One region of the Bradyrhizobium sp. 6(2017) genome, then DNA from elsewhere that is predicted to be linked to it. Evidence: riboswitches for the same ligand, from Rfam matches in the RefSeq annotation. Region 1 holds a riboswitch; the other holds the start of a gene.
What was found. Region 1 has a riboswitch for S-adenosylmethionine ahead of metX (homoserine O-acetyltransferase MetX). Riboswitches for the same ligand answer to the same signal wherever they lie in the genome.
Positions count from the first base shown of each region.

Region 2: linked by a shared signal. The riboswitch ahead of G6P99_RS44870 (O-succinylhomoserine sulfhydrylase) and the one ahead of metX (homoserine O-acetyltransferase MetX) in region 1 are both predicted to bind S-adenosylmethionine.

Region 1 is NZ_CP049289.2:1,341,426-1,348,761, forward strand. Features, by position in the region: gene G6P99_RS06275 (prephenate/arogenate dehydrogenase family protein) at 571-1,503, opposite strand; gene hisC (histidinol-phosphate transaminase) at 1,508-2,605, opposite strand; gene G6P99_RS06285 (chorismate mutase) at 2,693-3,556, opposite strand; SAM riboswitch at 3,731-3,810, shown strand; gene metX (homoserine O-acetyltransferase MetX) at 3,896-5,101, shown strand; gene metW (methionine biosynthesis protein MetW) at 5,098-5,763, shown strand; gene G6P99_RS06300 (alpha/beta fold hydrolase) at 5,779-6,651, opposite strand; gene G6P99_RS06305 (TIGR02594 family protein) at 6,884-7,336, shown strand, end outside.
Region 2 is NZ_CP049289.2:9,434,812-9,442,147, reverse strand. Features, by position in the region: gene pimA (dicarboxylate--CoA ligase PimA) at 1-410, shown strand, start outside; gene pimC (pimeloyl-CoA dehydrogenase large subunit) at 629-1,819, shown strand; gene pimD (pimeloyl-CoA dehydrogenase small subunit) at 1,982-3,127, shown strand; gene G6P99_RS44875 (SDR family NAD(P)-dependent oxidoreductase) at 3,232-4,005, shown strand; gene G6P99_RS44870 (O-succinylhomoserine sulfhydrylase) at 4,156-5,349, opposite strand; SAM riboswitch at 5,424-5,503, opposite strand; gene G6P99_RS44865 (2'-deoxycytidine 5'-triphosphate deaminase) at 5,674-6,732, shown strand; gene G6P99_RS44860 (hypothetical protein) at 6,965-7,336, shown strand, end outside.

The DNA.
Region 1 (7,336 bases):
GTAAGCCGTAACCCATCGCGCAGGGAAAGCCGGGATGTTCCCGGTTACACCTGTGGTCCTACCTCCCGCGTTTTTTACTACGCGGGACCCATGGGTGCGATCGGCACCCGGCTTTCCCTGCGCCCTCTGTTTGAGGAGAGGGCGGAACGAAGAGCAAAGCTCGGGCAGGTAATGTCGCGGGACTGCGAAGCTGCGTCCTCATTCTCATCTGTCATCGCCCGGCTCGCCGCCTTCGCTAAAGCTTCGGCGTGCCAGGGATTCGTGGCCTCGTCGAAGCCTTGGCGTAGACGGGACCGGGCGATCCAGTACGCCGCGGCCTATCGTTTCAATCGCTGGCGTCTCTGGAATACTGGATCACCCGCATGCGCGGGTGATGACACCGAACAGGCTGTTTGACAGATTGAGTCGAGAACCATCCTCATGGTCGTCCTGGCGAAAGCCAGGACCCATTACCCCAAATCTGAATTGTTGCGCGACGCTGGGGCCACGATCCCTTTTATCACCGAATGCGGTGGTATGGGTCCTGGCTTTCGCCAGGACGACGAAGTGGAGAAAGCGGTTCGCGTGATTCTACTTCTTCAAATTCGCATGCGGCCGACCGAAATCCGGCGCCGCGGAATCCTGGCCGGTCTCGACGATGCCGCGGCGGATGGCGCGGGTGCGGGTGAAGTGGTCGAACAGCGCTTCGCCGTCGCCGCGCCGGATCGCGCGGGTCAGCTTCGACAGGTCCTCGGTGAAGGTGCCGAGCATTTCCAGCACGGCGTCCTTGTTGGCGAGGAACACGTCGCGCCACATCGTCGGGTCCGACGCCGCGATGCGGGTGAAGTCGCGGAAACCGCCGGCGGAGAATTTGATCACCTCGGATTCCGTCACCTGCGCCAGCTCGTCGGCGGTGCCGACGATGGTGTAGGCGATCAGATGCGGCAGATGGCTGGTGATCGCGAGCACCAGGTCATGATGATCCGGCGTCATGATCTCGACCTTGGCACCGAGCGCGGCCCAGAACGCGCGCAGCCGGTTGGTCGCGGCGGGATCGGTGCCTTCGGGCGGCGTCAGGATGCACCAGCGGTTGATGAAGAGCTCGGCGAAGCCGGAATCCGGTCCCGAATGCTCGGTGCCGGCCACTGGATGCGCGGGCACGAAGTGCACGCCGTCAGGCAGATGCGGCGCCATGTCCTTGACGACGGCGCCCTTCACCGAGCCGACGTCGGAGATGATGGCGCTGGGCTTGAGATGGCCAGCGATCTCGGCCGCGACCGGACCGCAGGCGCCGACCGGGATGCAGAGGATGACGAGGTCGGCATCCTTGACCGCCTCGATATTGGTCTCGACGACGCGATCGACGATGCCGAGCTCGGCGACGCGCGCGCGCGTCTTCTCCGAACGTGCGGTGGTCACGATCTCGCCAACCAGCCCTTGCGCGCGGGCGCCGCGCGCGATCGAGCCGCCGATCAGGCCGAAGCCGATCAGCGCAATGCGGTTGAAGAGCGGAGCTGTGGTCACGATGTCACTTTCCGGCCAGGAAGTCGCGCAGCCCCTTGACCACGAGGCGGTTGGCTTCCTCGGTGCCAATGGTCATGCGCAGCGCATGCGGCAGCTTGTAATTGTTGAGCGCGCGCAGCACGAGGCCGCGCCGCGTGAGAAAGGCGTCGGCTTCCGCCGCGGTCCTGCCCTTGTCGGTCGGGAAATGGATCAGCACGAAATTGGCGACGCTCGGCGTCACCTTCAATCCGAGCTTGCCGATCTCCTCGGTCAGCCAGTTGCGCCACTGCTCGGTGTGGGTCCGCGACATCTGCACATGCGCCGAGTCCTCGATCGCCGCCACCGCCGCCAGCATCGCCGGCGTCGTGACGTTGAACGGACCGCGGATGCGGTTGCAGGCATCGACGATATGCGCCGGGCCGAACATCCAGCCGATCCGCAGCGCGGCAAGGCCGTGGATCTTCGAGAAGGTGTGCGTCACCACCGTATTGTCCGTCGTCGCGACCAGCTCGATGCCGAGCTCGTAATCGTTGCGCGAGACGTAGTCGGCATAGGCGGCGTCGATCACCAGCAGCACATGCGACGGCAGCGCGGCGCGCAGGCGCTTGACCTCGTCGAACGGGATATAGGTGCCGGTCGGATTGTTCGGGTTGGCAAGCCAGACCAGTTTTGTGCGCGGCGTCACCACCTTGAGAATGGCGTCGACATCGGCCGTGAAGTTGGTCTCGGCCGCGATCACGTTCCTGGCGCCGTTCGCCATGGTGGCGATCGGGTAGACCAGGAAGCCATGGGTGGTCGAGATCGCCTCGTCGCCGGGTGCGAGATAGGTGTGCGCCAGCAGATTGAGGATCTCGTCGGAGCCGGCGCCGCAGATGATGCGGTCAGGATCGAGGCCATAGGCGCGGCCGATCGCCTCGCGCAGCACGCGCGAGGTGCCCTCTGGATAGTCCTCGAGATGGTCGGCCGCCTTCTTGTAGGCCGCGATCGCCTTCGGCGACGGCCCGAACGGCGTCTCGTTGGCGGACAGCTTGAACACCTTGCGGCCCGGTTCCGGCACCGGGCTCCTGCCGGGCGTGTAGGGCGCAATATCGAGAATGCCGGGGTTCGGCACGGGGCGGGACATTATCAACTCCGAACAGAGCGTTTTCCAGCGAAGTGGATACCGGTTCGCGTAAAGAAAACGCGTCAAAACAAGAATCTAGACGGGCGGCTAGCTTTTGGCCGACCCGTTAGAGGGCACCGTATAGCGCGTTGCGTGGCTGCCGACGAGGGCCGAAGAGCGGACCGAGGCGCCGGCCTCGATCAGCGCGAACTTGATCTTCTCGAAGCCCTTGTTCTTAAGGTCTTGCCCCGCGACCGAGACCAGCAAGGCCGCGCCGTCGAAGGCGGTGTCGGGGACCGCGACGATCTCGGCGAGCGGGGCCAGGGCGCGTGCGACATCGGCGTTCCAGCCGGAGACGCGCACGCTCCACATCTCGACCTCGGTCACCATGGCGTCGTCGGCGACCCGCGAGATCACGAACACCGGCAGCGCGGCGGGATGGTCGGCGCGTTCCAGGAACGGCAGCCGCGCGATGATCTTCGGCGCGCCATCGGCTTCCAGCGCATTCCACCACGGCGTGCGGCTGGCGATCGCGGAGACCAGCGCGAGGTCGCCCTTCGATTTCGCGACCGCCTCGACCGCGGCCTGCGCGCTGAAATGCGAGACGTAGGGCACCACGAAGCCGAAGTGAAACCGTGCCGAGTCGCGCATCGCGGACTCACCGACCGAAACATCGGCATGCACCGCGAACGGCGCCTGCACATAAGTGAACGTCGAGATGATGACGCGCCAGATGCTCTCGATGGTGTCGAGCGGCAGGATGCCGCGATGGCGCTGCACCAGCTCCCGCATCATGCTGGCCTCGCGCGCCGGGCGGAACGCCGAGCCGACCTCCTGGGTCTTCTTGACCTGGATCAGGCGGTCGATGATGTCGCCGCGCGCCATCAACAGGCGGTGAACCTGCTCGTCGATCGCATCGATCTCCTTGCGCAGCTCCTGCAGCGAGGGCGGCGACGGGGGTGGCTTGGACATGCTCTAAAACCTTGTTGTCCGCCCGGCCCGATGCCGCGTCAGACAGGGTCCCTGATTAGAAAAGACAGCCACCGAAAGCAAAGAGAAACGTCGCAGGCGTGCCTTGCGCATTCGGTTAACCAATCGGCCGGCGATCTGGCTGCCTTGACGGCGGGGCACCCGGGGACTACGTTCCTTGCGTCCCGTGGTCATTTGAGCCGGCCGGCTTGCAGCCACGTTAAACAACTCGCTAAACAGGCCGGGGACCTTATCAGCTCCCGGCCGAACCTTTGTTCAGGCCGGGTTTTTTATTGGCTTGAGGTCCGTCGAGCCCTCCCGCGCGGAGGCAGGGTCGCCTAGATGAGCAATGTGCGTCCGATACCGAGCCCACAAACCCAGAGCGATGATCGCGCCCATGAGGCCGATCATCCGTCGTCATTGCTGGCGAAGTTCGGGATGGACCAGCCGCTGAAGCTCGATTGCGGCGTCGATCTCGCGCCATTCCAGATCGCCTACCAGACCTATGGCGAGCTCAATGCCGACCGCTCGAATGCGATCCTGGTTTGTCACGCGCTGACCGGCGATCAGCACGTCAACAACACCCATCCCGTCACCGGCAAGCCCGGCTGGTGGGACACCATGGTCGGCGCCGGCAAGCCGATCGATCCCGAAAAATACTTCATCATCTGCTGCAACGTTATCGGCGGCTGCATGGGCTCGACCGGGCCGGCGTCGCTGAATCCTGCGACCGGCAAGGTGTGGGGGCTCGATTTCCCGATCATCACGATCCCCGACATGGTGCGCGCGCAGGCGATGCTGATCGATCGGCTCGGCATCACCACGCTGTTCTGCGTGGTCGGCGGCTCGATGGGCGGCATGCAGGTGCTGCAATGGACCGCCGCCTATCCCGACCGCGTGTTCTCGACGCTCGCGATCGCCTGCTCGACGCGCCACTCGGCGCAGAACATCGCGTTCCACGAGCTCGGACGCCAGGCCGTGATGGCCGATCCGGACTGGCGCGGCGGCCGCTATGTCGACGAGGACACCCATCCGCATCGTGGATTGGCTGTTGCGCGGATGGCTGCGCACATCACCTATCTGTCGGACGCCGCGCTGCACCGCAAGTTCGGGCGGCGGATGCAGGACCGCGAGCTGCCGACCTTCTCGTTCGATGCGGATTTCCAGGTCGAGAGCTATCTGCGCTACCAGGGCTCGTCCTTTGTCGAGCGCTTCGATGCCAACTCCTATCTCTATCTGACCCGCGCGATGGACTATTTCGACATCGCCGGCGACCATGACGGCGTGCTGGCGAAAGCGTTCGCCGGCATCAAGACCCGGTTCTGCGTGGTGTCGTTCACCAGCGACTGGCTGTTTCCGACCTCGGAATCGCGCGCGCTGGTGCACGCGCTGAATGCGTCGAGCGCACGGGTGTCGTTCGCCGAGATCGAAACCGATCGCGGCCATGACGCCTTCCTGCTCGACGTGCCCGAATTCCTGGAAATCTCCCGCGCCTTCCTGCAGGCCGCAGGCAAGGCGCGCGGACTGAACGGCGGCGGCCAATCATGAGCATGCAGCAGACATTGCCGTTGCCGGGCGTCGCGCCGGAGCGAACCGGCAGCTATCGCACCGATCATCTGCTGGTCGCCGACATGGTGCGGCCGGGCTCGCGCGTGCTCGATGTCGGCTGCGGCGATGGCGAATTGCTGCAGCTCCTGGAGAGCCGCGGCATCGACGGCCGCGGCATCGAGCTGTCGCGCGAGGGTGTCAATGGCTGCGTCGCCAAGGGGCTCGCGGTGGTGCAGGGCGACGCCGACACCGACCTCGTCAACTATCCCGATGACGCCTTCGACTACGTGATCCTGTCGCAGACGCTGCAGGCGACGCGGCAGCCGAAGGTGGTGCTGGAGAATCTGTTGCGCATCGGCCAGCGCGCCATCGTCTCGTTCCCGAATTTCGGCTTCTGGAAGATGCGGCTGCAGCTCCTGATCGGCGGCCACATGCCGCGCACCGAGAATTTGCCGGCAAGCTGGTACGACACATCCAACATCCATTTCTGCACCATCAAGGATTTCGTGCAGCTCTGCGACGAGATCAACGTCAAGATGGAGCGCGCGGTCGCGCTCGATCTCTACGGCCGCCCGGTGCCGCTCAATCTGCCGTGGTGGGTGTGGAACATGTTCGGCGAGCAGGGCGTGTTCCTGCTCAGCCGCGGCGGGCAAGGGAAATGATCGGTGCGTGGCGCGTCACACCGGCGCCGCCACCAGCGATCTCGGATCGCGCACCGGCCAGCGGCCGGCCTCGACCAGCGCGATGAACCGCTCCACCATCTCGTTGAACAGCGCCGGTTCCTCGAGGTTGAGCACGTGACCCGACTTCGGGAAGAACGACAGGCCGGCGGCCGGCAGATGCTGCTTCAGGAACATGCTGGGCGCGATGCAATTGTCGTCCTCGTCGCCGCACAGGATCAGCGCCGGCGTGGCTGCGCCCTTGATGGCCTCGGTCATGGTGTAGATCGAAGGCCTGCCACCCTGGAAGCTGCGCATCGTGTTGGCCGAGCCCTTGGCATCATGGCGGGCGAGCGCGGCATAGAAATCGGCGTGGCCGCGCGGATCCTTGACCAGGAACGGAATCCGGCTCGGCGCCTCGCGCGTCACCTTGGCGACCTCAACCGAGCCGATGGTCTCATATTGCTCGGCATTGGCGCGGCACTGCGCGCGGAAGGCTTCGAGATTCTCGAGGCTCGAGCCGGAGCCGACCGCGGCGAGCGTCATCGACAGCGCGCGCTCGGGCGCGTTGAGCGCGACCTGCAGCGACGAATAGGAGCCCATCGAGAGACCTATGAAATGGGCCTTCGCGATGTCGAGGTGGTCCAGCACCGCAAGCGCGTCGGTGTAGAAATGTTTGTAGGTGTAGACCTCGGCATTCGGCGGCACGTCCGACGGCGTGTAGCCGCGCGCGGAATAGGCGATGCAGCGGTGCCCGCGCGAGAAGTAGCGCATCTGCGGTTCCCAATTGGTGTGGTCCGCGGCGAACTCGTGCAGGAAGATGATCGAGGTTCCGTGGCCGGCCTCTTCGAAATGCAGGCGGACGTTATCTTTCGTGACGGCGTGGGGCATTGAAATTCTCCTCTCGTTGGCCGACCTCAGATTTGCAATTAATTTTCGCGGCCGCAATGCGGCAGCTCCGATTATTTTTGGTCATGGAGTTTGCGCGGAATGACCCGGAAATCGTTTCCGCGGCGCCGCATGAAATCTTCCTCTCGCCACATCCCGAATTTCAAAACCACCGCCGCGTTCCCAAGGGAACGCGATGGGGAATTGGGGGGTGTTACAGAGGATCTCGAGAAGTATGGTTCAGTTGCTTGCGTATCGTCGGTCGCTTCGTGTTTTGGCGCTGGCTCTGTGTTCGCTCACGCTCGCCGTGATCGCCGCCGCTCCGGCGTCCGCCCGTCCGCATCATTCGCGTCACGCGCATTCGGCCCATGCCGGCCATCACGCGCGACACCACGCCCGTCATCGCTATCGCCACACCGCGCGGCTGTCGCGCGCCAAGCGCCGCGCACTGACGCAGGCCGGCGGCTTCGCCGAGGCCAATGCGTCCGTGTTGCCGGGCGGCGCTGAAGCCGTGCCCAACACCGGTGGTGTGAGTGCTGAGAGCGGCTTCGGCTCGTCCGGCATCGTCGCCGAGGCGCGCCGCTATCTCGGCGGCAATCCGACCGATCGCCGCAGCCTGTGGTGCGCGCGCTTCATGAACATGGTGCTGCAGCACACTGGCCATCGCGGCACCGGCTCCGACATGGCG
Region 2 (7,336 bases), 1.9 Mb from region 1:
GCGACATCGGCTACATGGACGCCGACGGCTATTTCTATCTGGTCGATCGCAAGAAGGACATGATCATCTCCGGCGGCTTCAACGTCTATCCGCAGATGATCGAGCAGGCGATCTACACCCATCCTGCCGTGCAGGAAGTGATCGTGATCGGCATCGTTGATGACTACCGCGGCGAAGCGGCAAAAGCCTTCATCAAGCTGCGCGACGGGCAGCCAGCGTTCTCCGTCGACGAGCTGCGCGCGTTCCTCACCGGCAAATTGGGCAAGCACGAACTGCCGGCCGCGGTCGAGTTCGTCGCTGAATTGCCGCGCACCCCGGTTGGCAAGCTGTCGCGCCACGAATTGCGCCAGCAGCAGCCGAAGACATCTCCGTCCAAACCACAACAGCCTGCATCAGGACCCCGGTCATGACGGACGCAGTCATCGCGCCTGTTCGAGGTGTTGTAGTTATTTCGTCGTCCCGGCCAAGCAAAGCGCGAGCCGGGACCCATACGCCGCGGCCCGCGCAAGAGGCACAAGCGGCGGCCGGCTTTGCCAGTTGCGATGGCCGGTGGTTATGGGTCCCTGCTTTCGCAGGGACGACAGCGAGAGAGTTAGAAGGGTAATTCAACTTTCAAAAGGAGGATCCGATGGATCTCGCTTTCACCAAGGAAGAGATAGCGTTTCGCGAGGAGGTGCGGGAGTTCTTCAAGAACAACGTGCCGCCGGAGACAAGGCGCAAGCTGCAGGAAGGCCGCCATCTGTCGAAGGACGAGATGGTGACCTGGTGGCGCATCCTCAACAAGAAGGGCTGGGGCGTCACCCACTGGCCGAAGGAATATGGCGGCACCGGCTGGACCACCGTGCAGCACTACATCTTCAACGAGGAGCTGCAGTCCTATCCGGCGCCGCAGCCGCTCGCCTTCGGCGTCAGCATGGTCGGCCCGGTGATCTACACCTTCGGCAACGAAGCGCAGAAGAAGCAGTATCTGCCGCGCATCGCCAGTGTCGACGACTGGTGGTGCCAGGGCTTTTCGGAGCCGGGCTCGGGTTCGGACCTCGCGTCGCTGAAGACCAAGGCCGAGCGCAAGGGCGACAAGTGGATCATCAACGGCCAGAAGACCTGGACCACGCTGGCCCAGCACGCCGACATGATCTTCTGCCTCTGCCGCACCGACAACAATGCGAAGAAGCAGATGGGCATCTCCTTCATCGTGTTCAGCATGAAGTCGAAGGGCGTCACCGTGCGCCCGATCCAGACCATCGACGGCGGCGTTGAGGTCAACGAAGTGTTCTTCGACGACGTCGAGGTGCCCTATGAAAACCTGATCGGCGAGGAGAACAAGGGCTGGGATTACGCAAAATTCCTGCTCGGCAATGAGCGCACCGGCATCGCCCGGGTCGGCGTATCGAAGGAGCGGCTGCGCCGCATCCGCGCGCTGGCCTCCAAGGTCGAGGCCGGCGGCCGCCCGGTGATCGAGGATCCGGCGTTCCGCGAAAAGCTCACCGCCTGCGAGATCGAACTCAAGGCGCTCGAGCTCACCCAGCTCCGTGTCGTCGCCGACGAGGGCAAGCACGGCAAGGGCAAGCCAAATCCGGCGTCCTCGGTGCTCAAGATCAAGGGCTCCGAAATCCAGCAGACCACGACCGAGCTCCTGATGGAGATCATCGGTCCGTTCGCCGCGCCCTATGACGAGCATGGCGATGCCGGCTCGAACGAGAGCATGGATTGGACCGCGCAGATCGCGCCGAGCTACTTCAACAACCGCAAGGTTTCGATTTACGGCGGCTCCAACGAGATCCAGCGCAACATCATCAGCAAGGCGGTGCTGGGGCTTTAGGCCGCACATTCAGCTGTCGTCCCCCGCCTTGTGCGGGGGACCCAGTACGCCGCGGCAGTCATGGCAGACAACGACTGCCGGCGATTACTGGATCCCCGCATTCGCGGGGGTGACGAGTGGAGATCAGGGCGGACGCCCGCGTGATTTTGGAGAGATGGTAACATGGATTTTGATCTGTCCGAGGAGCAACGGCTTCTCAAGGAAAGCGTCGACGGGCTCCTCAGCGATGCCTACGACTTCGATGCGCGCAAGAAGTACATGAAGGAGAAGGGCGGCTGGAGCAAAGCCCTATGGGGCAAGCTCGCTGAGCAGGGTCTGCTCGGTCTGCCGTTCGCGGAGACCGACGGCGGCTTCGGCGCCGGCGCGGTCGAGACCATGATCGTGATGGAAGCGCTCGGCAAGGCGCTGGTGGTCGAGCCCTATCTCGCCACCGTTGTGGTCGCCGGCGGCTTCCTGCGCCATGGCGGCTCGGCCGAGCAGAAGGCCAAGTACATTCCCGGCATCATCGACGGCAGCAAGACCTTCGGCTTTGCGCAGCTCGAGAAGAACTCGCGTTACGACCTCTTTGACGTCGTGACCACCGCCAAGAAAAAGGGCGACGGCTGGGTGATCGACGGCGAGAAGTTCGTCGTGCTGAACGGCGAGAACGCCGACACGCTGATCGTGACTGCACGCACCAAGGGTGCGCAGCGCGACAAGACCGGCATCGGCGTGTTCCTGGTTCCGGCGGACGCCAAGGGCGTCACCCGGAAGGGCTATCCCACCCAGGACGGCCTGCACGCGGCCGACATCACCTTCACCAATGTCGAGGTCGGTGCGGATGCTGTGATCGGCGATCCCGAGAACGGCCTGCCCCTGATCGAGCGCGTGGCGGACGAAGCCCGCATTGCGCTGTGCGCGGAAGCCGTCGGTGCGATGGATGAGTCGCTGAAGGAGACCGTCGAGTACATCAAGACCCGCAAGCAGTTCGGCGTTGCGATCGGCTCGTTCCAGAGCCTGCAGCACCGCGCCGCCGACATGTTCGTGGCGCTGGAGCAGGCCCGCAGCATGTCGATGTTCGCGACCATGGCGTCTGATTTCGACGATGCCAAGGAGCGTTCGTCCGCGGTCGCGGCCGCCAAGGTGCAGGTCGGCAAATCCTTGAAGTTCGTCGGCCAGCAGTCGATCCAGCTCCATGGCGGCATCGGCATGACCATGGAGGCCAAGATCGGTCACTACTTCAAGCGGCTGACCATGATCGAGAACACGCTCGGTGACACCGACTACCACCTCCGTCGCGTCAGCGAGGGCGGCGGGCTGCTGGGTTGAGATGTCGTTGCCGGGCTTGACCCGGCAACCCATCGCTCTTGAAAAGATGGATGCGCGGGTCAAGCCCGCGCATGACGGGTTTTGTAGACGTCAGGGAAACAACAATGAAAAACACCCCGTTCGATCTCACCGGCCAGGTCGCCGTCGTCACCGGCTCGAGCCGCGGCATCGGCCGCTCCTCGGCTGAACTGCTGGCAAAGCTCGGCGCCAGGGTCGTGATCTCCTCGCGCAAGGCGGATGCCTGCGAGGAAGTCGCCGACGGCATCAAGAAGGCGGGTGGTGACGCGCTCGTGATCCCCTGCAACATCGCGCGCCGCGCGGAGGTCGAGGGGCTGATCTCAGGCACGCTGAAGCACTACGGCAAGATCGACATCCTGGTCTGCAACGCCGCGGTGAATCCCTATTACGGCCCGCTGCTCGACATCACGGACGAGGCCTTCGACAAGATCATGGGCTCCAACGTCAAGAGCAACATCTGGCTTTCCGCGCTGGCGATCCCGCAGATGGCCGAACGGGGCAAGGGCTCGGTCGTGATCATCTCCTCGATCGGCGGCCTGCGCGGCTCGACCGTGATCGGCGCCTACGGCATCTCCAAGGCGGCGGATTTCGCGCTGTGCCGCAGCCTCGCCGGCGAGTGGGGCCCGAAAGGCGTGCGGGTCAATTGCGTGGCGCCGGGCCTGGTGAAGACCGATTTCGCACGCGCGCTGTGGGAGGACCCGGACAATCTGAAGCGCCGCACTGCGTCGACGCCGCTCCGCCGCATCGGCGAGCCCGACGAGATCGCCGGCGCAGTGGCTTACCTTGCCTCCGACGCGTCGACCTTCATGACCGGCCAGACCATTGTGGTCGACGGCGGCGTGACGACGGCGGCGACGTAAGCGGCTTGCTCTCTACAAGATAGAGCTCAAACGTCACACAATCTCGTCATGCCCGGCCTCGTGCCGGGCATCCACGTCTTTGGCGGTTGTTTTGAGCAAGACGTGGATGGCCGGGACAGGCCCGGCCATGACGAGGCTATCGCGCCAGCCTCAAACCTGCTCCAGCGCCCGCACAAAATCTTCGATCAGGTCGTCGGGGTGTTCAAGCCCGGCCGAGAAGCGAATAAAACCTTCGCTGATGCCGAGTTCGGCGCGGGCCTCCGGCGCCAGGCGCTGATGCGTCGTGGTCGCGGGATGCGTCACCAGGCTCTTGGCGTCGCCGAGATTGTTGGAGATGCGCGAGATCTTCAGCGCATTGAGGCAGCGGAAAGCACCGGCCTTGCCGTCCTTCACCTCGAAGCCGACCAGCGTCGAACCGGCGCCCATCTGCTTCTTCACCGTCTCGGCCTGCGGATGATCGGCGCGGCCGGGATAGACCAGCCGCGTGACCTTGGGATGCTGCGCCAGCGCCTCGGCGATCTTCGCCGCGTTTTCGGTCTGGGCGCGGACCCGGACGGCAAGCGTCTCGAGGCCCTTCAGCAGCACCCAGGCGTTGAACGGCGACAGCGACGGGCCGGTCTGGCGCATGAAGTTATGGATGTGCTCGGCGATGAAGGCCTCCGACGACAGGATGATGCCGCCGAGGCAGCGGCCCTGACCGTCGATATGCTTGGTCGCGGAATAGACCACGACGTCGGCGCCGAGCGACAGCGGGTTCTGCCAGATCGGCGTCGCGAACACATTGTCGACGATCAGCCGCGCGCCGCCGCTATGCGCGATCTCAGCGATTGCCGCGATATCGAGCACGTCGAGCGTCGGATTGGTCGGGCTCTCCAGGAAGAAGGTTTTCGTGTTCGGCCGCAACGCGCGCTGCCACTGGTCGAGATCGAGGCCGTCAACCAGCGTCGTCTCGATGCCGTAGCGCGGTAACAAATCCTGCACGACATAGAGGCACGAGCCGAACAGCGCCTTCGACGCCACCACGTGATCGCCGGCCTTCAGCGGCGCGAGGATCGCGGTGGTCACCGCGGCCATCCCGGTAGCGGTCGAGCGCGCGGCTTCCGCGCCCTCGAGCTCGATCATGCGGCGCTCGAACATCGCAATGGTCGGATTGGAGTAGCGCGAATAGATGAAGCCGGGGTCCTGGCCCTTGAAACGCGCCTCGCATTGCTCGGCGCTGTCGTAGACGTAGCCCTGGGTGAGAAACAGCCCTTCCGACGTCTCGCCGAATTGCGAACGCAGCGTGCCGCCATGGACGAGGCGGGTTTCGGGACGGAAGCGGGCGGTAGCTTTGGATTCAGACATGTGACCTCCGAGGTGGCCATTCCCTTGGAAATGGCCACAAAAAAACCGGCCTGGAGAAACCTCCACAAGCCGGGATCACACTGTCCCCGGCCTGTTTAGCGACTTATTTAACGTGGCTGCAAGCCGGCCGGCTCAAATCACCACGGGATAAGTGCAGCTGATATTCCCTCGCGCCCTTTCCGTCAAGACGGTCATCGGATAACCCGTAAAAGCCCATATATTGGGGCTTGATGGCCGCTCAGAGGTTGATTTTGGGCCATCCCGAGGGACCGCGCCGTGTCGTTCACGCTGGAAGAAGAATCCAACGGAATTCTGCCCGACCGCATGATCGCGGAGATGGCGGAGGCCGGCCTCATTCTGCCCGCCTACGACTTTGTCGAGAGCCAGATCCAGCCGGCGAGCCTCGATCTCCGCCTCGGCGACATCGCCTTTCGGGTGCGGGCAAGCTTCCTGCCGGGGCCCGACGCCACCGTCGCCGAGCGGATCGACCAGCTGAAGCTGCACGAAATCGATCTCTCCGACGGCGCAGTGCTGGAGACCAACTGCGTCTACATCGTCCCGCTGCTGGAGAGCCTGGCGCTGCCGCCGGAGATCGTGGCCGCGGCCAACCCGAAGAGCTCGACTGGACGGCTCGACGTCTTCACCCGCGTGATCGCCGACGGCACCCGCCGCTTCGACATGATCGGTGCCGGCTATCACGGCCCGCTCTATGCCGAGATCAGCCCGAAGACGTTTCCGGTGCTGCTGCGCGAGGGCTCGCGGCTCAGCCAAGTCCGCTTCCGGATCGGCGAGGCGACCTTGACGGCCGACGAGCTCGACGCGCTGCACGCCGCTGAGCGGCTGGTCGACGCCGACAATGCCGATCTCACCCACGGCGTTGCACTCTCGGTCGATCTCTCCGGCGAGAGCTCGGGCGGCTTCGTCGGCTATCGCGCCAAGCGCCACACCGGCGTCGTCGATATCGATCGCCGCGGCGGCTACTCGGTCGACGAGTTCTGGGAGCCGATCAAGGCGCGGCCCGACGGCAGCCTCATCCTCGATCCCGGCGAGTTCTACATCCTGGCTTCGAAAGAGGCCGTGCAGGTGCCGCCGGACTACGCCGCGGAGATGGTGCCGTTCGATCCCTTGGTCGGCGAATTCCGTGTCCACTATGCCGGCTTCTTCGATCCCGGCTTCGGCTATGCCGGCGCCGGCGGCAAGGGCGCGCGCGCCGTGCTCGAAGTGCGCTCGCGCGAGGTGCCGTTCATTCTCGAGCATGGCCAGATCGTCGGCCGCCTCGTCTATGAGCGCATGCTCGAGCGCCCCGATGCGCTCTACGGCCAGCGTATCGGCTCGAACTACCAGGCGCAGGGCCTGAAGCTCTCAAAGCATTTTCGCGTGTAATTCCGTAGCCCGGATATCGGGTCGCGAAGCAAGACCATCTTGCAATCATTCTTCGCTGTCATTCCCCGCGAAAGCGGGGAATCCAGTACGCCGTGGCCCTTCGATCGACAACGACCGTCTCTGGAATACTGGATCGCCCGATCAAGTCGGGCGATGACACCGCGCTTGGGTTTGGTTGCGTCGTCATGCTGACGATGACACACTCCACCAAAACAAGAGATCGGGAGTGAACATGAGCGCCGCAACAGATTCAGCGCAGCAGGAAGCGCAATGGCGGAGATGGCGCAGCGTCGCCGATCTCTATCATGCCTTCTTCACCGGTCTCATCCTCACCGTCGTCACACGGCGCGGCACGGCTGATGCCGCCGAATTCGTCTTCCGCGTGTTTCGCCGCCAGCAGCAGGAGCGCTTCCTGCCCGGCTTGAAGAAGCTCGGCCTCGACGGCCTGCCGCCCGCGGTCGCGGCCGCGCAATATCACTATCTCTCGAACTGGATCGGCGGCGTGCATGTCGAATACATGTACGAAAGTGATCGCAAGGCCTGGATCCGCTATCCGCCGCCGCGCTGGATCTGGAAGGGAACGGCGATCTGCGGCGTGCCCGGC